Regions from separate parts of the Bacillus sp. MT94 genome, predicted to be linked through region 1. Evidence: riboswitches for the same ligand, from Rfam matches in the RefSeq annotation. Region 1 holds a riboswitch; each other region holds the start of a gene.
What was found. Region 1 has a riboswitch for magnesium ahead of mgtE (magnesium transporter). Riboswitches for the same ligand answer to the same signal wherever they lie in the genome.

Region 1 (7,164 bases):
GGTAATTTTTCATGAAATCCGTACTTTTTAAATTCCTTTACATACTGATCTTTTCCCATTTTCAAAGCTTGTTGAGCAAAATAAATATTATCAGAGTACTTCATTGCCTTATCAAAATCAATTGGACTTGCATCCTTTACACGCGTTACATAGTAATTTCCCCAAGATGAATCTTTTGTCCACTTCAATCCTTGAATTTTAAATTCTTCCTTCGGATTTATTGTGTTTGTTTCCAAACCAATTGCACCTGTGATCGTTTTAAATACGGAACCTGGTACAAATGCTTGTGTAAAGCGATTCGTCATTGGTAGTTTCGAGTCGTTACTCCATGCTTCTCGTTGGGCTTTCGATGCTCCTCTAACTATTATATTTGGATTATAAGCAGGGCTACTTACAAGTGCGATTGTTTCACCTGTTTTAGGATTGACCGCTGCACTAGACCCTGCTTCAGTTTTCATCTCATTAAAGATTTTTTCTTGAATTGCAGCATCAATTGTTAACGTAACATTTTCTCCTTCTTTTGCTTCTTTTTTTGCTACGTTTTTAATCTCTTTCCCCTTCTCATCTTCTATAAATACGCGTCCACCCTTTTCACCACGCAATTTATTTTCTAACACTTTCTCTAAACCGGTCTTACCTACTAAATCATCTGCTTGATAACCTTGTTTTTGAAGTGATTTTAACTCCTCCGCATTCACCTTTCCGATATATCCAGTTAAGTGTGCCGCTGCTTCACCTAATGGATACGTACGAATATTTACTGGGCGAGATGAAACTCCTTCTAATTCAATATAATCATTCTGTCTGGTTCCCTCTTTTAAAATACCAATTGGTACAAAGGAGTCTGGTTTTATCCATTTTGCTGTGAGCTTTTGTTCGACCTCTTCTATAGACATATCAAGTAATTGTGCTACTATTTCTTTCGTTCGCACTGCTGTTTCGCCTAGTTTCTCTGGAATAATTCCAACCTCAGTTGCTTTACCATTCGTTGCAAGCCCTTTTCCATTGCGATCATATATTTCTCCGCGTTTTCCTTGCTCTATTTGCATACGTACTTTGTAATCTTTTTTCATACCTGGGAAGATGAAGTCTGGTGTCCAATCTGTTTTCCAAGACTCTTTATCTTTCACAAGTTTTGCTTCATGGATGAATGAAACTGGTCCTACATCCGTATCCATCTTAACTTCAAAAAGAAAAAGCTCTTTATCTTTCGTATTCTCTCCTTTCATTTTAACTTTTAAATTCTTAGCTCCAATCCCCTCATAGATTTTTTGATATTTTTCTGTAAATTCTTTTTTAGAAATCGATTTTTTGGCATGATCTGATAAATGATCATACATATTTGCAAACTTTTTATCATTCCATAAATTAATATATTCTTCAAATGCTTGTTTTGGCGGTTCGTTTTTATTACATCCTACCAACATAACTGCGAAACAAATGAAAAACAGCATCCATAATTTTTTCAATTCAATCTTCTCCCTTAGTTAAAAATGATGATTCCTTTCTTAATTTATTTAATAAAAAATGTTTTAACGCTTAATAGACAGTGAAAGTAAGGATATTGTTCCATATTTACAAAAAACTAAAAAAGAGTGATAAGAATTCCGTAAATTTGGAATCCTCATCACTCTCGTTTGATATTGTGCAAATCATGAATATGAAATAATAATTTCTAATTTTAAAAAATAATTTTAATTTTCCAACTAACGAGATAAAAATCATGTATTTGTTCTATTTTTAATAATTCATAAATTCGTTGAAATGTTCGCATCAAATTCATCTGATGTTTTGGTATCTATTTTTCTCCCATCAATTGTCATCTTTATTTTTTGTTTTTGGTTTGCTGTTACCACCCAAGCGTTCGGTAAATAACGATCTTCATGGGATAATGTAGACGGTGAATTTATAACCTTTCCTCCTAAATATAGCGTAGCAGAAGAACCTCCATCCATTGCCATTGCATTTATAGCGCCTTTTTCATATAGAATATCTTGACACTCTTTTAACGTAGCCCCTATACTATGCGTCTGTCTACCGTCAATAACTAGAAACATAATTGTACCATCTTCTTTTTGGGCCATAATACTTCTTGGAGCCGACCCCCAACCGCCGTCTCCTTCTGTAATCATTTTTTCTCCATTTACAATTAACTGTGGCATAAATCCAGCTGCGGAAACGACTTGTTTATCCAACAGTTGTTGGGTAGAATAATTTCCTGTTATCATTTGACCAAACTTTGTTAATCCCGTAATAATTGTAGGAGCATTTCTATCCATATTTGTATCAATAGCTTTCCCATTTTCTATCACAATTCCAGTAGCAACATTTCCTCCACCCCTTCCTGTTTCGTCAGCAAATCCACTTGCATTCACAGCAACAAGTGCATGATTACGTTTTGCCATTACGCTAATTTTTTCTCCCCTGTTAGCGCCCTGTGTTCCTTGATGGCTAACAAGTTTAACATTGAAGGGATTGCTAATAGTAACTAATTTTCCTTCAAAAAGAAAGCGACTATCTTTGTTACTTTTAATCGTTTCTACATCAATTTCTAATGGCTGATTTTTAAATTCTTCTAATCTTTTTCCTGCTATTTTTTTATAAATATGCTCATCACTATTTGACCATTTTGGATGATTAATTCTATCTTGCAATTTATCTAGTTCCTTTTGGGATAGGAATGTATACTTCGCATATTGTGGATGCTGAGAAGTTAGTATACTCCCAGCCATTGTTATGCGAAGCTCCCGGCCATAGCTAGTACCAAATAATATTCCTATGCCAATAAGCATGAAAATAGACAATAGAAGCAAAATTCGTTTGAAGATTTTTCTTAGATGTTTCATAGTTTTATCCTCCGGTATTAATTACATTCAATGAATCTTTTAAAATATTTTTTAATAAAGACAAAGGTGTTTGATTTCCTCATGCCTGAATTCCCCGCTATATTTTAGCAATTAGGGCAAAATACTTATTCCGAATTTCATTTTTTCAGTGTATATTTATAAATTTAATAACATTTTTGCAACCATGAAATAAATTACTAATCCTGTTCCGTCAACAAATGTTGTAATAAATGGACCTGAAACAACTGCAGGATCTAGTTTTAATTTTCTTAGAATCAAAGGTAAAACAGCTGCTACAAGAGAGGCCCAAATAACAATAAATAATAAAGTAATTGCTACAACTTGTGCAACTTCTGTTCCAACTCCTAACATATAAGCACGAGTGAGCCCAGCTATCCCAAGTGCAAGTCCAAGAAGCATACCTATTGCAAATTCCTTTTTCATTACACGGAAAATGTCTTTAAATTTCACCTCTCCAATACCAATTGCACGAGTAATTGTTGCTACAACCTGTGTTCCTGTATTCCCTCCAGTACCTACTAATAATGGAACAAAGAAAGCAAGGGCAACTACAGTTTCAATTTCGTCTTCAAAATACTTTAATACTGTACCTGTATATGCCTCAGCAACAAAAAGAAGTAATAACCATGGTAGACGTTTGAAGAAAATACTCCAAACGCTAGCTTCAAAGTAAGATTGATTCAACGGTTCACTTCCGCCTAACTTTTGAATATCTTCTGTAGCTTCTGCTTCCATAACATTCATTACGTCATCAAATGTTATAATACCAATCATTTTATTATTTACTGTTATCACAGGTATGGCTGCTAAATTATAATTTAGTAGCTTTTTTACAACTTCTTGCTGGTCAACTTCAGCATGTACTGAAATTACCTCTGGCATCATGATAGTAGATAATATCTCTTCATCTGCTGCTAGTAATAACTCATGTATGGAAACGATTCCCTCAAGATAACCATGACTATCAAGAACATAACTATAAGATATTGATTCTACATTTTCAGAATGTTCCCTAATGTACTTCAATGTCATTTTTACTGACCAATTTCCTCTAACTGCAACAAAATCACTTGTGACAAGACTTCCTGCCGTTTCAGGTTTGAAATTCATCAATTTTTTTACGTTATGTTTTGTAATTTTGTCTAGATACGCCATTAATTTAGCTTGTTTTTCAGGATGAACCGCTAGAAGTAAATCTACTAATTCATCAATCGGTTGTAAATTTAGTAACTTTTTAGCTTTGTTTTCAGATAAGTGAATTAAGATATTATATTTTTCTTCTGCACTCATATATTGAAGAATTTTAGAGCTTTTTAATACGGGAATCGTATTTAGCAATATGATTTGATCTTCAATTGAAAATCTTTTTACTTCTTGCGCAACATCATACGACGGAAGACGTAAAACTTTCTCTGCATCCAAATTATTTTTGGTTACAAGTAATTCTTTTAATAATTTCTTCATGTTAACTCCTCCTCATATTGCTAAGGGAGACTCTAGAGTTTCATGAGTGGTTTTGTTTTATTTTATCTGTCTAAAATTTTTTATTAGAGCAATAATAGTTACATTGCAATCAATTCATTATTTAGAATTACCTCCTTTTTGAATATAGACAAGATAAAAATAAATAACATTAAACAGAAAAACCTTTACTCAAAAAGGAGTAAAGGTTTTATCACAATACAAATAAATGATTATTAAGACAGCTCTGCCGAAATCACAGAGGTGCCTTTCTACCAAATCGTATACCACTCCCTCGTTGAGTTTTAGCACTGTATAGCATAGGTTTTTATAACCAGCTACATTAAGAAGGGCCTTAATCCGACCGTTCCTGTTGACCCATTGGCGTCTCTCGACATTTTTGGGCAGCAGCGTTTCTCTATACAGGAGCCTCACCTAACAAAGTTTATTGAATTACTTCAAAATTTAAACCAGAATTTAATATTTGTCAACTGACTTTCAATTTCATTCATAAAAAAATCTTTTATAGAAAATGAAATTATATTTTATTATAAATTTAAAATTCCCCTTAAAAAACATAGAATTCAAATAGATTTAATTCGAAGAAACGTAATAAAACATATGAAACTTATTGTTTTTAATCAAATTCCAACTTTATAACAAAAGATGAATAATTAGTCATTCTGTATATCAAAAGAACATTCACAAAAAAATCTTCTTTTATGATTAAAATCTTCTTTACTGTTTATCAAATTTATATGGTTAAACTACTTAATCAAACGATACACTACAAGTCAAAAATATGTACTTATACAGAATGATTACAGACATTTTTTCATATCATTTCTCAAAGAACTATAAAGCAATAAAACAAATAAAATTAGCAATATGGTTGCTTGACAAGCAAAAAAAATATATTTATGCTTGCTACACGAAACAAACACATAAAATTTATATTGCTTAACCTGTTAGGTGAGGCTCCTATGCAAACACAGGCTATTGCCCAAAAATGTCGAAAGACGCCAATGGGTAGAACAGGAATTGTCGGATTAAGGCTCTTCTTAAGATAGCTAAGTAATGAATTTTCATTACTTTACGTTGTATAGTGCCAAAGCTCTACTAGAGGGAAAAAAGCCTTATTTACTCATGCCATTTTGAATCCCTCTAGTTACATACTAGAGGGATTTTTGCGTAAAAAACAGGGAATAAGCGATAGAATCTTCCTAAACAAAAGTCATATTTAGTAATTGACGAGAACAAGATTCTATTCATTAGCAAATGTAATATTATGTTTTGTTTTAAATCAGGAGGATATTAAAATGAAAAAAATATTAAAACTCGATTATCTATTGCTCCTTCCTCTATTCATAACATGTACTTTAGGTATTATCATGATGTATAGTGCAAGCTCCATTGTCGCTGTCCAACATTACGGTTATAACAGTAGACATTTTGTTGATTCTCAATTAACAAAGCTACTTTTAGGAACAATAGGATTAATAATTTGTGCTTTACTCCCATATGAAATATGGAAAAAACGAATAGTCTCAATCTGTATTATGGTTGGGGGGATTTTTTTATTAATTATGGTTTTATGGAAAGGAAAAGTGGTAAATAATGCTCAATCATGGATCTTTGGAATACAGCCAGCTGAATTTCTTAAATTAGGAACAATCCTTGTAACAGCCCGTTTTTTTGCATTGCGACAAGAACAAGCTAAAAATAACTGGAGTGGTATCGGAAAACTTTTATTTTTTTTAGCTACAATTTTTTTTCTTATCTTTAAACAACCAAATTTAGGATCTGCACTTTTAATATTAGGTATAGGTTTTAGCATATTTCTTTGTTCAGGAATAAATATAAATCTACTAATCAAAAGAACTACCATCGGTTCTATTTTATGGTTACCTATTTTATATTATTTGATTCAATATAGTTTATCAGAAGTTCAAAAGACACGTATTACCACGATTTTCAATCCCTTTCTTGATGCGCAAGGAAATGGATACCAGCTTGTAAACTCTTTTATTGCCATGGGCTCTGGAGGAATCACTGGTCGTGGATTTGGAAATAGCATACAAAAAACAGGTTATCTTCCAGAACCACACACTGATTTTATAATGGCAATAGTTTCTGAAGAACTAGGATTTATTGGTGTATTTATTCTATTGGTTGGAGTTTTGACTATAGTACTTCGCTCCTTAAAAATTGCACAATTATGTGTAGATCCATTCGGCAGTTTTATAGCAATTGGTATAGGATGTATGATTGGTATGCAATCAGTTGTAAATTTAGGTGGTATTACGGGACTATTTCCTCTTACAGGTACTCCATTTCCATTTGTAAGTTTTGGTGGAAGTTCTTTAATGGTGAATTTAATAGCAATAGGAATATTGCTTAATATCTCAATTTTCAATAAAATAAAACTTTCTCCTTTTTAAAATCTATTGTACTTTAGTCATTTTTGTTACATTTAGAGAGATTATGCAGGCTTTCATAATGATTTGATTAAACTGTAGATTTATTAATTTTAAACGAACATTTAAAATATTTTATAGCATAGAATAGACAGTATACAGTAGACACCACTAATATCTACTAGGTGAATAAAAAAGAAGGAGAAAATAAATGACTCTAAATATAAATAGAGTATTCCCACGTAATTGGTATGCTGTGAGTTATGTAAAAGATATAAAAAAGATCCCAGTAAAAAAAGAGTTACTGGCAAAGATTTTGTATTATATCGGGATGAAAAAGGCGAAGTTCAGGCTCTATCACCTTACTGCCCTCATCGTGGCGCTGACTTATCACTGGGACAAGTAGTAAATGGTAAACT
Region 2 (7,164 bases), on a different contig from region 1:
ATAATGTCGTACCATACCATCATGGTCACCTCCATATATAAATATGTGTTATGTCTTTTAGAATGAGCGGGGAATACCCACTCATTCTTATTTTTACAACCAGCTATGAAACTTTTTAATATAAAGCTTTTTCAGGAATTGTGTTAAAAAAGCGTAGCCTAATAGTATTCCTACTAACCAAGGGAAGTAGCTAAGTGGCAATGCTTGTAAACCAACGGCTGCACCAAGTGGTGAGAATGGAATATAAATCCCGATTGCCATAATAAGAGCGGTTAATAAAACGACGGGTGTTGATGCAGTGCTTTGAATAAATGGAATCTTCTGTGTTCGTATCATGTGAACAATTAAAGTTTGAGTTAACAATCCAACCACAAACCAACCGGACTGGAATAATGATTGCTCGCTCGGTGTATTTGCGCCAAATACATTCCACATGACTACGTATGTGATAATATCAAATATGGAACTAATTGGGCCGATACAAATAATGAAGTTTCGTAAGTTTGCAGTATCCCATTTTCGGGGTTTTTCTAGAAACTCTTTATCCATTTTGTCCCATGGAATAGAAAGTTGTGAAATATCATAAAGTAAGTTTTGAATTAAAAGATGAATGGCAAGCATCGGTAAAAAAGGAATGAAAGCACTTGCTACTAACACGCTAAACACATTACCGAAGTTAGAGCTAGCTGTCATCTTAATATATTTTAAAATATTTCCGAATGTAGTACGTCCTTCTACAATCCCGGCTTCTAATATAGTTAAACTTTTTTCGAGTAGAATAATATCAGAAGCTTCTTTCGCAATATCAGTAGCAGTATCAACAGATATTCCGACATCAGCTTCACGTAATGCTACAGCATCGTTAATGCCGTCTCCCATGTAACCTACAGTGTGTCTGTTTCCTTGTAATGCGTGTATAATGCGAGATTTTTGCATTGGATTAAGCTTCGCAAATACAGTCGTTTCTTCAGCAAGTTTTGCTAATGCTTTATCTGGTAAAGAATCAATCTCGTAACCGAGGATTGGTTCGCCGATATCTAATCCAACTTCTTTACAAACTTTTCGTGTAACAATTTCGTTATCGCCAGTTAAAATTTTTACTTGTACACCATGCTTTTGTAATGCTTGAATTGCAGCTGCTGCAGATGGTTTCGGTGGATCTAAAAAGCCGATATATCCAGCGAGAATCATATCAGTTTCGTCTTTTACTGCGTACTCTTTATCATTTATGTTTCTATCTTTTTTATAAGCCACAGCAATAACCCGCATACCTTCACTATTCAATGTCTCGCTTAGTTTTTTGACATTTGAGCGTATTTCCTCAGTGAGTGTAACGATTTTTTTATCCACTTCAGTGTAGTTGCAAATTGATAAAATTTCTTCTACGGCACCTTTACAAACCATTGTATGTTCACCTGAAATATCTTTTACGATGACTGACATACGCCGGCGGGCGAAATCGAATGGAATTTCATCTAGCTTTTGAAAAGCTGATGGGTCAAATGTATTGTTTTCCTCTGTATGCTTAATAACAGCTTTATCTATTAAGTTTTTCAATCCAGTTTGATAGAAACTATTTAAATAGGCAAATTGCAAGACACGATTGCATTTATTTCCACTAGAATCTAAGTGACGAACAAGGACAACTTTATCTTCTGTTAAAGTTCCGGTTTTATCTGTACAAAGAATGTTCATAGCACCTAAGTTTTGAATAGAATTTAGCTGTTTTACAATTACTTTTTGTTTAGACATGTTAACGGCACCTTTAGCTAAATTAGCAGTTACAATCATTGGTAACATTTCAGGTGTAAGACCAACAGCAACGGCAATAGCGAAGAAGAAAGCTTCTTGCCAATCTCCCTTTGTGAATCCGTTAATGAGAAGGACGATAGGCGCCATAATAAGCATGAATGTAATTAAGAGCCAGCTTACTTTGTTTACACCTTTATCAAAGCTTGTTTCTACACGCTTTCCGATTACCTTATTTGCTAAAGAGCCGAAATACGTATCGGTACTTGTTGAGATGACAACAGCTTTTGCGCTACCACTTACAATATTTGTTCCCATGAAGCAAAGGTTTTCCATATCGAGTGGATTGTAATTTTTTTTCATGTTTTTCGGTAAGATATGCTTATTTTCTGTATGGTAGCAGTGTTCGTATTTTTCTATAGGAAGTGCTTCCCCTGTCAAAGAAGATTGATTAACAAATAAATCTTTAGCGGATACAACACGCACATCAGCTGGAACGATATCACCAGCTGAAAGGGAAATAATATCGCCAGGTACAAGCTCTTCAATTGGAATTTCTGTTGTGTAATTTCGATTTAAATTCGTTACATTTTTTGTTTCATGTACAAATCCATTTATTCTAAATACGCTCGCAGTTGTTCGAACCATAGCCTTTAACTTATCGGCAGCTTTTTGAGAACGAAATTCTTGGGAAAACCGAATCGTTGCACTAAGTAGTACCATTGCAGATACGACAATTGTTCCTTGTATGTCATCTGTGAAAAAGGAAAGTGCTCCAAGAGCTAATAAAACGAAAATAAATGGATTTTTAAATGCCAGCAGAAATTGAATGTACCACGGCGCCATTTTATTATGAGCTATTTCGTTCGGACCGTATAAAGAAAGTCTACGAGCCACTTCTTGTTTAGATAATCCATCTTGTGTTGTTTCTAGAAGTTTTAACGCAGAGATTACATCTTGTGTTGCAACCTCCACTAATAATTCGTTATTTGTTTTCATGCTATCTTGCTCATAAGCATGCTTTGTTTCTTGTCTTTGTAAATTAAACATCGGTAGTTCCTCCTCTGTCATGAAGGAGGAAACAATCTGTTACCTAACTAACTATTTGAAATGGTGAGGAACAGTTTCTTTCCTACCTACATGATGAAATATGAATGTAAAACGTATGGGTATCTGGGCCGAATCATCAATTGCCAACTGTTCCTCACCTCCGTACAATTTAGTAGTTTCTGAATATGCTATGTTTGTTTCATAGTAAGGTGCATATAGACGTAAAAAGACCTTTACTCAAAACGAGTAAAGGTCTGAATTCGCAGTTAAAAGAGTCCACAACAAAGACTGCTAGTAGACATAAATAAAAACAGTTTTTGTGTATGACAAAATACATGCACCTCTCCCTCGTTGAGTTTTAGCACTGTATAGCATAGGTACTGAAACCAGCTACGTTAAAAAAGGCCTTCATTCCGACCTTTCCTGTTGACCCATTGGCGTCTCTCGACATTTTTGGGCAGCAGCGTTTCTCTATACAGGAGCCTCACCTAACAGAGACCATATTCAATTACATGTTGAATGTTAGCACTGTAAAATCGTAGTGTCAATATCTTTTTTATCTGTGTTTTTAAAATATTAAATGGATTTATAATAGATATATGGGATGAAATACATGATATTAATTATAAATAATGTGGAAAATAAATATTTTTATAAAAGGGGAATTTGTAATGGTACCACAAAATTTTATTATAAATATTGAGAATCAAAAGTGGTTGTTTAATGAGCAGGAAGATTTATGTTCTCACGGGGAAATTTATTTAAATGTGGATGGAACGATTATTACACAAACAGGTATGGATGAGGAATGGGGAATAAGTGAATCAGCTTTAGCTCTGTTACGAACTTTAGATAAAGAATATATTTGTGATATTGAAAATGAAGAGGGGCTTATTTTGCATGGATGTGGCACTATGCTCATGTTAGGATGCCCAATTTCAATTCATTGGACTATAAACCATATAGGTGAAAATGTGGTTTTAAAGGATTTTGTCAAAGTTATTTCTACTGATCAAAAGGCTATATACTATGAAGGGCTTCATATAGAAGTAAATGAAAATGAATATAGAAAACAAATTCTTTCTTTTGCACTACAAGCAAAAGAATTATTCAATAAATCAAATGAAAAGATAATTTTAGATGAGTTTGATCAAAGTATGTATACAGACTTTTGGACGGAATATAATCATTTGCTAAATAAGTATAAATAAAAAAGCACTGTAACCAGTGCTTTTTTATTATAGATTACGAGATTGTAGGGTTTTCAAAAATAACAATCTCTGAACTGTTTGTAGTTGAAACGCGTTGGGCGTAATATGTTAAAGCTGAAGAAATATATGCTGGTAACGTATCATTTGTATGTGATGTTGTATATTCATGGATTAATTCCTTTAAAGTTGTCCATTCTAATTGTGCTGGGTGATCAGACACGAAAGAACTTACCCAGCGATCAAATGAAGATGAAAAATCAGTTTGTAAACGAAATACTTCTTTCATAATAAAACGCTCCCTTAAAATGTAGTATAATCATTTTAACACAAAACACGAACGATCGCTAAATTTTTTGAGTATAACGTTCGTGCTATATAGTTGTCTAGATGATTGGTTATGTAAATTCAATTTGCCATTTGAAATAACATTCCGTAAGATGAGAGATAGAGTATATTTAGAGCTGGAGGAAAGAAAGTGGAATTTGTATTTTTAGGAACTGGTGCAGGTGTTCCTTCAAAAGGAAGGAACGTTTCAGCAATTGCTTTACAATTGTTAGAAGAACGAGGACAAACTTGGTTATTTGATTGTGGCGAGGCCACGCAACATCAAATATTACATACATCTGTACGTCCGCGCCGCATTGAAAAAATATTTATTACGCATTTACATGGCGATCATATTTTTGGATTGCCTGGTTTATTAGGTAGCCGTTCATTTCAAGGAGGAACTACGCCTTTAACGGTGTATGGACCGAAAGGAATTAAACAATTTATTGAAGTGGCATTATCGGTAAGTACGACACATGTGAAATATCCACTTGAAGTTGTGGAGATAACAGAAGAAGGTACCGTATTTGAAGATAATGAATTTTATGTAGAAACGAAAAGATTGTCACACGGTATAGAATGTTTTGGATATCGTATTGTAGAGAAAGATATACAAGGTGCTCTTTTAGTTAATAAGTTGCTTGAGATGGGTGTGAAACCAGGTCCAATCTTTAAACGTTTAAAGGATGGAGAAGTAGTTGAATTAGAGGATGGCACGATATTAAATGGAAATGAGTTTATCGGCCCACCTCAAAAAGGAAGAATTATTACTATCTTAGGTGATACGCGATATTGCGAAGCGAGTAGGGAGCTTGCGCAAGATGCAGATGTACTTGTCCATGAAGCGACTTTCGCAGCAGAAGATGAGCAACAAGCGCATGATTATTTTCATTCCACATCTAAGCAAGCTGCGAGCATTGCACTTCAGGCAAATGCGAAGCGATTAATCTTAACTCACATTAGTTCTCGCTATCAAGGAGATACATATAAGGAATTATTGAAAGAGGCAAGAGAGTTGTTTGCTAATACAGAAATAGCGACAGATTTGAAATCATTCCCAGTAGAAAAATAATAATTTTGTAAAAAATGGTAACGATGGGTTACCATTTTTTTATGTCTAAAAAAATTTAAAAATAAAACTGTTATTATTTTATACTTATACTTGGATGATACAGAAAATTAGAATGGTTTGAATATATACGATAAAAATACGAAATAATGATTATTTAGAAAAACTGTTATATAAGTCAGATGACATACAAGTGATACAAATAGCAGGAATGGACTTTTATTCAGAACTTTTAAAATTCAACAAAAGTAAGCGTTTTATAAAAAACAAGCTATAATGAGGGCAGATTATAATTTATGATAAGTCACATGCTTTTTAGTTATTATCGTAACAAGTGAAGTTGACTAAACCATGAGAGAGTAACATGAGAATTATAATAGGAAAGATATCGCTTGTTTATGCTATCCTTGCAATGGCTTCTGTGTTAAACTTTGGATTGCTACCAGACTTTATTGTGGATTATCTTATATCATTTTTTAATGAAAATAATGCTAAGATTCTTATGTATTATTATAACTGGTATTATTTCAGGTTATATTGGATTACTTTTATTTAAAAATTATCCAATTCATACAGCAGAACAAATTCGTGGTACAACTGGAAAAGCGACAGATGTAGCAGGTTAATAGAATAGTAGAATAAATTTTTGCATAGAGGTTTAGGGGGAGTTATGATGAAGTATCGCTCAGTATTTGATATTATCGGTCCAGTTATGATTGGACCATCAAGTTCACATACAGCAGGCGCGGCAAGAATGGGGCAAGTTGCTCGCCAGCTGTTTCGTCATGAACCAGAAAGAGTAAGCATTTCGTTATATGGATCATTTGCAAAGACGTATCGAGGGCATGGTACGGATGTAGCACTAATCGGTGGAATATTAGGATTTGAAACAGATGACTTACGTATTCCAGAGGCGCTAGAAATAGCAAAAGAGCGCGGAATTGAAGTGGAATTCATTGAAGAAGATGCCAATGCACCTCACCCAAATACAGCGAAAATTCGTTTGTATAAAGGTGAAGAAGAAATTGAAGTTGTTGCTTGCTCAATTGGTGGCGGTAAAATTGAAGTTGTAGAATTAAACGGATTCGATCTTCAATTATCAGGCACAAGTCCAGCACTACTTATTGTAAATAACGATCGCTTTGGTGCTATTGCAGCAGTAGCTTCAATCCTTGCTACAAACGAGATTAACATTAGTACAATGAGTGTTTCTCGTAAAGAAAAAGGAAGAAGAGCGCTTATGGTTATTGAAACAGATGAATTATTAGCAGATGAAGTGATTGAAGAAATAAAAGCGCAACAAAATATTTGTCAAGTAACTATTATGGATTAATTGCAGGGGGGACACACCATGTTTCGGAACGCAGCGGAACTAGTGGCGCAAGCTAAAGAACAAAATGTAAAAATCGCAGAAATTATGATTCAATGTGAAATGGAAACAAGAAGTATTTCACGTGAAGAAGTAATTGCTGGTATGGAAAAGAACTTAGTCGTGATGGAACAAGCAGTAGAACGTGGTATTCGCGGCGTGAAATCACCAACTGGTTTAACTGGTGGAGATGCTGTAAAAGTTCAAGCGTATATGAAGAGTGGAAAAGGCTTATCTGGAGATACGATTTTGGATGCAGTAAGCAAAGCTGTTGCAACAAATGAAGTAAACGCAGCGATGGGAATTATTTGTGCAACACCAACAGCAGGGTCTGCTGGAACAGTGCCAGGTGTACTATTTGCGCTAAGAGAAAAATTGCAGCCTACACG
Region 3 (7,164 bases), on a different contig from region 1:
GCAAATAGCTATATATGTACAAAGAGGGTTAACATATGTAGCAAAGCAAGGGGATAGCATCATCGGTGTGTATGTTCTTTTGGAAACAAGGCCGAAGACGATGGAAATCATGAATATTGCGGTTGCAGAGCATTTGCAAGGAAAAGGGATTGGGAAGAAGCTATTAAGGCATGCCGTAGAAACTGCTAAAGGATATGGTATGTCAAAACTTGAAATTGGTACAGGCAATTCTAGTGTTTCACAACTTGCTTTATATCAAAAATGTGGATTTCGTATTTTTTCTATTGATTTTGATTACTTTTCGAAGCATTATGAAGAAGAGATTATTGAAAATGGCATTGTATGCCGTGATATGATTCGGCTTGCAATGGAATTGAATTAGAACGTATAACTTATTTAGGGGGAAGAGAAGATGGAAGTACATAAAGCAATTACAGCACATTCTCGTAAACAAAATGAAAGTGTAAAAGCATGTTTACAATTAGATGCGCAGCGTGAAGCAGCTATTGAAGCAGCCGTATCTCTTGCGTCAAATGGGAAAGAATTTTCGGTTGATGTCATTAATGTTGTAACAAAGCAAATTAATGATCTTGCAAAAAATGGTGTTACCTTGCAGCGTAAATATGTTACAGAAGAAATGGTTATGGAGTATGTAAGTCGTTTACAAGAGAAAGAAGGTCGTTAAAGATGATAGTTACAGTCGAATGGTTACGTGAGCATATAGAAGATGAGAACGTCCGTGTAATCGATTGTCGTTTTGATTTAGCGAATCCTAATTGGGGTAGAGAAAAGTATGAAGAAGAACATATTCCTCATGCGTTATATTTTGATTTGAATTTAGATTTATCAAGTCCTATAGCAGAACATGGTGGCCGCCATCCGTTGCCAAGCATTGAAGAGTTTGCGGACAAGCTTTCGGAGGTTGGTATTGATGAACATACGACAGTAATTGCGTATGACAGTCAAGCTGGTGCAAATGCTGCTCGTTTATGGTGGTTATGTAACTATGTAGGACATGAGAAAGTATATATATTAGATGGTGGTTTCCCGGTTTGGAAAGAGAATGGACTACCGACAACAACGGAAATTCCTGTTGTTATACGAAAAACATTTAAAACAAACATACAAGATCATATGCTTGTATCGATGGAAACAGTAAGAGAGAATATCCAGGCAGGTGCAGATGTTACGTTAATTGATTCAAGAGAGCCAAAACGTTATGCTGGTGTAGAGGAACTTGTCGATCATAAAGCAGGACATATTCCGACAGCAACAAACTATTTTTGGAAGGATGGAATGTTGCAATCAGGACAATTTAAGAATGAAGCTGAGCAACAAGAACGATTCCAAAATCTGTCGAAAGATAAGGAAACCATTGTATATTGTGGTTCTGGTGTTACGGCATGTCCAAATATCATTGCGTTAAAATTGGCTGGATTCCAAAATGTTAAATTGTATGCAGGTAGCTGGAGTGATTGGATTTCTTATCCAGAAAATCAAATTGCAAAAGAAGAAGATTAATCACTTGCATGCAAAAATAATTTGTATTAAAATAAGGTCACAAGCAAGAGATTGCTCGAAAAACTTTGTATTTTACACATTGGAAACAATGTGATAATATAACGACAAGTAAATAATACATCCTGCGGTGTACGTAACTTATTTATGTCTAAAACCGATGTTAGTTATACGGAAGCTCAATATTTAGCGACCATCATCAAGCCTTCCTTGTGGAGGAAGATGTACGGTAACTGTGAGGGCATCCACCTGCGATTAGCGGGTTTTTGGACATTTACGAGGAGCGGCACGTGCGGGGGTCTTATTTCAACTAACCTTATATAAAATTCCTACGGTGTACGTAGCTTATGCATGTCTTAAACCAATAAGTTTAATATGGAAGTTCAATATTTAAATGTAGCTAACAAGCCATCTTTTTAAGAAGGAAGTTACAAACATTTGTGAGAGCATCCACCTGTGAGAGCAGGTTTATGGACATCTAGAGAGAACGGCATATGTGGGGCTATATAAAAACCTTACGTTTTATACGTAAGGTTTTTTTGTTGCATAGATATATCAATATTATCTTGATTCACCTGTGAAGTTTCCGTAATAAATGTAGCACTTTCTGTCTTCATCAATCTCTCTTGAATCCAAGGAGAATTCCATAGACATGCCGTCTCGCTGAATATATATAATATCTGAATGAAGAGATGGTAAAATTTCTTCGTAGTTCCATACATCTTGACTATCTACTAAGCTTGAACTCGTTTCACTTAGTTCTCTAATTTCAAAACCGATGTGGGAGTATGTAGGGTCTGAAGGGTCATTGGCGAAAACTTCTTTTTGAATATAAATAACTGCTGTTCCGTCTGGATCAACCGAAGTTGCAGTAACAACATAAGTATTTTTCTCTTTAATAAAATATTCACAAGTCATGCGTGCGATAATTTCAGAATTAGAAATATTGGCGTAGTTCCATAAAGCAGGATACCCTTTCGTTTCATCATTAAGTCGATATTCTAAGCGCATTTAATCCCTCTTCTTCCTTTTTCTTCTACTTTATCATGCCATCCTATATAATAGGAATAGAATTTAAAAAGGGGAGTGCGAAGGTGACAAAAACGAAATGGCTAGTAGGTGGTGTCGTAACGTCTTTAATGACTGGCACTTTATTTGGCTGCGCACAAGATCTTCCCCCAAAACCGAATGATAATAGTTGTTCTGATTGGGATTGGGATGATGAACTTGGGGTATGGCAGTGTGATGATAGTAGTTCAGGTTATCGTGGGCATTATTTCTATGGTGGGCGATACTATCAAAATAAATCCACTTTTAAAAATTCATCGGCGTTTAAATCGTATCAATCGTCTGCTGAATTTAAAGGTGGAATTGGAAGCGGTTCAAAGGGAGGATTTGGGGGCTAAAATATGTCGCAATACATAAGGGATCGAAAAGAATTTTATTTAAAATATCCGAATTTTTGGTCGGATTTATATGAATGTGAGTATAGTTTGTTTCATGTTTTTTCTATAACAAATCAGACTTTGGACCAATTACACTTAGCGACTGAACGAATGGGGAAAATATTTTTTAAGACTGCTAGACTGCTGCGTAATTTAAGTGACGAACAGCTTCTAGATCTTGGCTTTCCATCCGCGAGTTTATCATTCATTAGAATGAAAGGGCTTTATCCTGAATCTGTAATTTCGCGATTTGATTTTGCTGTAACAGAGGATAATAAAATCAAAATGCTTGAGTTTAATAGTGATACACCAACTTTTATTGTGGAATGTTTTCGAATGAATGGGAAAGTATGTGAAAATCTAGGCTATGATAATCCAAACTCGGATCAAGAACGATTGCTATCTTCTGGTGTAACGAAAGCAGTAATGGAAGCGACAAAGGGATTAGATAATCCAAATGTTGTTTTTACAGCACATCATGAACATATAGAGGATTGGAATACCACTATGTATTTAAGTCAGCTATGCCATGTTGAAAATAAAGTAGTGCCAATGTCAGAACTTAGAATTACAAAGGATGCTCTAGTCGATAAAGATGGGGCGAAGATTGATGTTTTATATCGCCAAACATATCCGATAGAAGATTTAATTGAGGATCAAGATCCTGAAACAGGAGATTTGGTAGGTGTGGAACTGTTACAACTTGTAAAAGCCGGAAAGCTTTTTATAATAAATCCTTTGTCAGCATTTTTACTTCAGCCAAAATCAATTCAGTGTCTTATTTGGGGGTTAGCAGAAGAAGAGGTCTTTTATATAAATGAGGAACAACAGTGGATTAAAGAATATATGTTACCTACATATTTAGAACCAGATTTATTTTTAGGAAAAGGTTCTTTCGTTCAAAAACCTTCATTTGGGAGAGAAGGAGATACAATTACGATTCGCGATAAAGACGAAAATATTATGCTTCAAAATGCACACGAAACGTATAAAGCGTCACTGCCGATATTTCAAAAGTATACCGAACTGCCAGTCGTATCCTTGGAAACAGAAAAAGGGATCGAGAAACTGTCATATGTGTTTGGTTCGTTTTTAATTGCTGGAAAAGCGAGTAGTATCGGTATTCGTGCGGGAGAAAAGATTACAGGAAATGAATCGTACTATTTACCGGTAGGTATAAAAAGGAGGGGGAAAAATGATTAATTTTTTATTATATTTAGCAGTAACACTCGGCCTTTTATGTATAGGTCTGTTCTTGATGGAAGTGACAACGAAAGTAAAGGAATTTAAGTTAATGGCTCAAGGAAATAAGGCGGTAAGCTATGTGCTTGGAGGACGATTACTTGGGTTAGCTGTTGTTTTATATTCGACAGCAGCTAATTCAATTTCACTTCTTGATATGATTTCGTGGGGAGTAGTTGGGATTTTGGCTCAAATTATCGTCTTTTATTTAGCTGAGTGGCTTACACCACGCTTTAATATAAACAAAAGTCTCGAAGAAGATAATCAAGCAGTCGGTCTTTTTCTTATGTTTTTATCGCTTTCAATTGGGATTGTAATCGCTGGTTGTATAACTTATTAAAAACTTTACGTTTAAACGTAAAGTTTTTAATTTTATCCCGCTATTTGCCGGGCAGCCCGATTGGTGAGGGCTAATAATCAGTGGGGGATGAACAAAACCCCCACTGATTAAAGTTTCACTTTATATACGTTAGTTTGCCATACCTTTTGAAAAAATTGTAGGCTACGGTTGACATCTATTTTAAATAAGAGTAACATTTTCAATGTAATGAAAATAAGTCTCTGTTAGGTGAGGCTCCTGTATAGAGAAATGCTACTGCCCAAAAATGTCGAGAGACGCCAATGGGTCAACAGGAATGATCGAATTAAGGTTTTTCTTAACGTAGCTGGTAATGTACCTATGCTATACAGTGCTAAAACTCGGCGAGGGAGAGGTCCGTAGATTTCTAATTATATTAGAAATCGTTTATTTGTGTATGTAATGGCCACTACTCTCTTAAGGGTAGGGGTCTTTTTTGTTACCAAGCTATGAGTAATTTCATAGTATAAACTATAAAATTAAACGAGGAGGTGAGGAGCATGTCAAATTCTGACTCGGTTCCGTTACCCATATACTTCAAATCAAAAATATATGATGTAGGCAGGAAACGATTTGTTCCTCCCTCTATATTTATCACAATGTAGCGTTTATAAAGCGCTAGACACTTTCACAGTAAAGTGGATAAATTGAGAAACAAAGCGTTTCTTCCTATGTTGTAAAGGAGGAGACGATAATATGTTATATGCAAACAAAACTGTGGGTAACACGTCATATAAACTAAATAAAAAATCAATAAAAGAACAAACAATGCTCCAAAAAAATAAAGATTTATTAATTGAAATTGCAACAAGAGATGTAAAATCTGTATTTGCATATTTTAAAACAACAAGAGACGGACTATCAATGAAAGAGGCGCAAAAACGTATTCAAGTATATGGCCGAAATGAACTAACTTCAAAAAGAGCAATTCTTGCAGAAGTAATGATGAAGCTTGGTGGCATGATTCCAGGTTTTTCAAAACAACGTGTGTGTGATGAATTACAACGTGAAACGATTACTGTATCTAGAGTAGAATGTTCTAGTAGTACAGGGCTAAATAGTGAACTGAAAATGATGGAGATACCAGTGCAAGAACTTGTACCTGGAGATATGATTTTTCTTTCGGCTGGAGATGCTGTGCCAGCTGATGTACGTATTATTTATGCAGATGATTTATTAGTGAATGAGTCTGTGTTAACGGGAAACGAAGCGAGTATAGAGAAGTTTGAAAGCTGCTATCACCTTGAACGTAAACGATTTATTCCATTAAAACGGATGAAAGATTATAATCCACTTGAGCTTGAAAATGTATGTTTTAAAGGTTCACATATCGTTAGTGGAAGTGCAAAGGCTGTCGTTGTTTCTACTGGAAAAAATACGTATTCAGGCATATTGCATACTTGTTGTAGTAGAACGTCTTAATGTGTTAATGGTGCTAAATATACAAAAACAATGTATAATAGACAAAGTTGAGCAAAAACGTAGAATGGTAATCTATTTATATAACCTTACGTGATAACGTGAGGTTATTATTTTTTTAATAGGAGAGGAATTATGAAAAAAGTATTATTAGTTGATGGTATGGCACTATTATTTCGTGCTTTTTACGCAACAAGTGTCTACGGACAATTTATGAAACGACAAGATGGAACCCCTACGAATGGGATTCATGGTTATATGAAACACTTGTTAACAGCTACGCAAGCGATTGAACCAACACATATCGTTACATGCTGGGATATGGGAAGTACGACATTTAGAACAGAATCGTTCTCGAATTATAAAGCAAATCGTGCAGCGCCACCAGAAGAATTAATTCCTCAATTTGATTTAGTGCAAGAAATGACTGCGAAATTATCCATTCCAGTTATCGGTATGAAAGGCTACGAAGCGGACGATTGTATCGGTACGCTTGCAAAACAATACTGCAATGAAGCTGAAGTTTATATTTTAACTGGTGATACAGATTTACTTCAACTTGTTGATAAGAACGTTACAGTTATGCTTCTGCGTAAAGGAATTGGAAATTACGAATATTACACACCGGAGAAAATCATGGAAGAAAAAGGTGTAGAGCCGTGGCAAATCGTCCATGCAAAAGCTTTCATGGGAGATACAAGTGATAATTATCCAGGTGTAAAAGGTATCGGTGAAAAAACAGCGTATAAGCTTATTCAAGAGCACGGAACAGTATCCGCTGTACTAGAAAATGTAGAATCATTAACAAAAGCGCAGCGTACGAAGATTGAAAGTGATTTAGAGAACTTAAATATTTCGTTGCAATTAGCACAAATTCACTGTGAAGTTCCAATTTCATGTTTACTAGAAGAGGGATTACACACAATGGATGAAGAAAAACTTAGATTTGTTTGTGAAGAAATGAATTGGGGAAGACCTGAAATATTAATAAATATGCTATAAATAGTTTGGAAAGAGGGATGTTGCATAAGTCGAACTTTGACTTGGTGACACCTTCTTTTTGTTTTTGTAAACAGTATTATAGTAAATAAAATTATGTCGAACCCAATTTTAAATATATAAATGTTTCGACAAGATATAATGATAAAAGTTGATGGAAATAGTAATTTTTATAATGAAGTG

Region 2: it holds a riboswitch for magnesium, as region 1 does, so the genes downstream of both, mgtA (magnesium-translocating P-type ATPase) here and mgtE (magnesium transporter) in region 1, are expected to answer to the same signal.
Region 3: it holds a riboswitch for magnesium, as region 1 does, so the genes downstream of both, AC1Q51_RS21585 (P-type ATPase actuator domain-containing protein) here and mgtE (magnesium transporter) in region 1, are expected to answer to the same signal.

The regions. Positions count from the first base shown of each region.
Region 1 is NZ_JBXAEZ010000001.1:818,220-825,383, reverse strand. Features, by position in the region: gene AC1Q51_RS03915 (penicillin-binding transpeptidase domain-containing protein) at 1-1,469, opposite strand, end outside; gene AC1Q51_RS03910 (phosphodiester glycosidase family protein) at 1,749-2,846, opposite strand; gene mgtE (magnesium transporter) at 3,003-4,331, opposite strand; M-box (ykoK) riboswitch at 4,613-4,778, opposite strand; M-box (ykoK) riboswitch at 5,286-5,462, shown strand; gene AC1Q51_RS03900 (FtsW/RodA/SpoVE family cell cycle protein) at 5,648-6,769, shown strand; partial or broken gene AC1Q51_RS03895 (Rieske 2Fe-2S domain-containing protein) at 6,957-7,164, shown strand, end outside.
Region 2 is NZ_JBXAEZ010000002.1:443,857-451,020, reverse strand. Features, by position in the region: gene AC1Q51_RS07985 (MgtC/SapB family protein) at 1-20, opposite strand, end outside; gene mgtA (magnesium-translocating P-type ATPase) at 94-2,799, opposite strand; M-box (ykoK) riboswitch at 3,135-3,302, opposite strand; gene AC1Q51_RS07975 (hypothetical protein) at 3,471-4,010, shown strand; gene AC1Q51_RS07970 (DUF3932 family protein) at 4,045-4,296, opposite strand; gene rnz (ribonuclease Z) at 4,486-5,409, shown strand; gene AC1Q51_RS07960 (hypothetical protein) at 5,886-6,032, shown strand; gene sdaAB (L-serine ammonia-lyase, iron-sulfur-dependent subunit beta) at 6,080-6,739, shown strand; gene sdaAA (L-serine ammonia-lyase, iron-sulfur-dependent, subunit alpha) at 6,758-7,164, shown strand, end outside.
Region 3 is NZ_JBXAEZ010000006.1:103,643-110,806, forward strand. Features, by position in the region: gene AC1Q51_RS21540 (GNAT family N-acetyltransferase) at 1-382, shown strand, start outside; gene AC1Q51_RS21545 (YpbS family protein) at 413-685, shown strand; gene AC1Q51_RS21550 (sulfurtransferase) at 688-1,521, shown strand; RNA gene ssrS (6S RNA) at 1,638-1,820, shown strand; RNA gene ssrS (6S RNA) at 1,842-2,025, shown strand; gene AC1Q51_RS21565 (hypothetical protein) at 2,080-2,529, opposite strand; gene AC1Q51_RS21570 (hypothetical protein) at 2,613-2,924, shown strand; gene AC1Q51_RS21575 (glutathionylspermidine synthase family protein) at 2,928-4,166, shown strand; gene AC1Q51_RS21580 (DUF350 domain-containing protein) at 4,159-4,545, shown strand; M-box (ykoK) riboswitch at 4,759-4,924, shown strand; gene AC1Q51_RS21585 (P-type ATPase actuator domain-containing protein) at 5,260-5,985, shown strand; gene AC1Q51_RS21590 (5'-3' exonuclease) at 6,118-6,984, shown strand.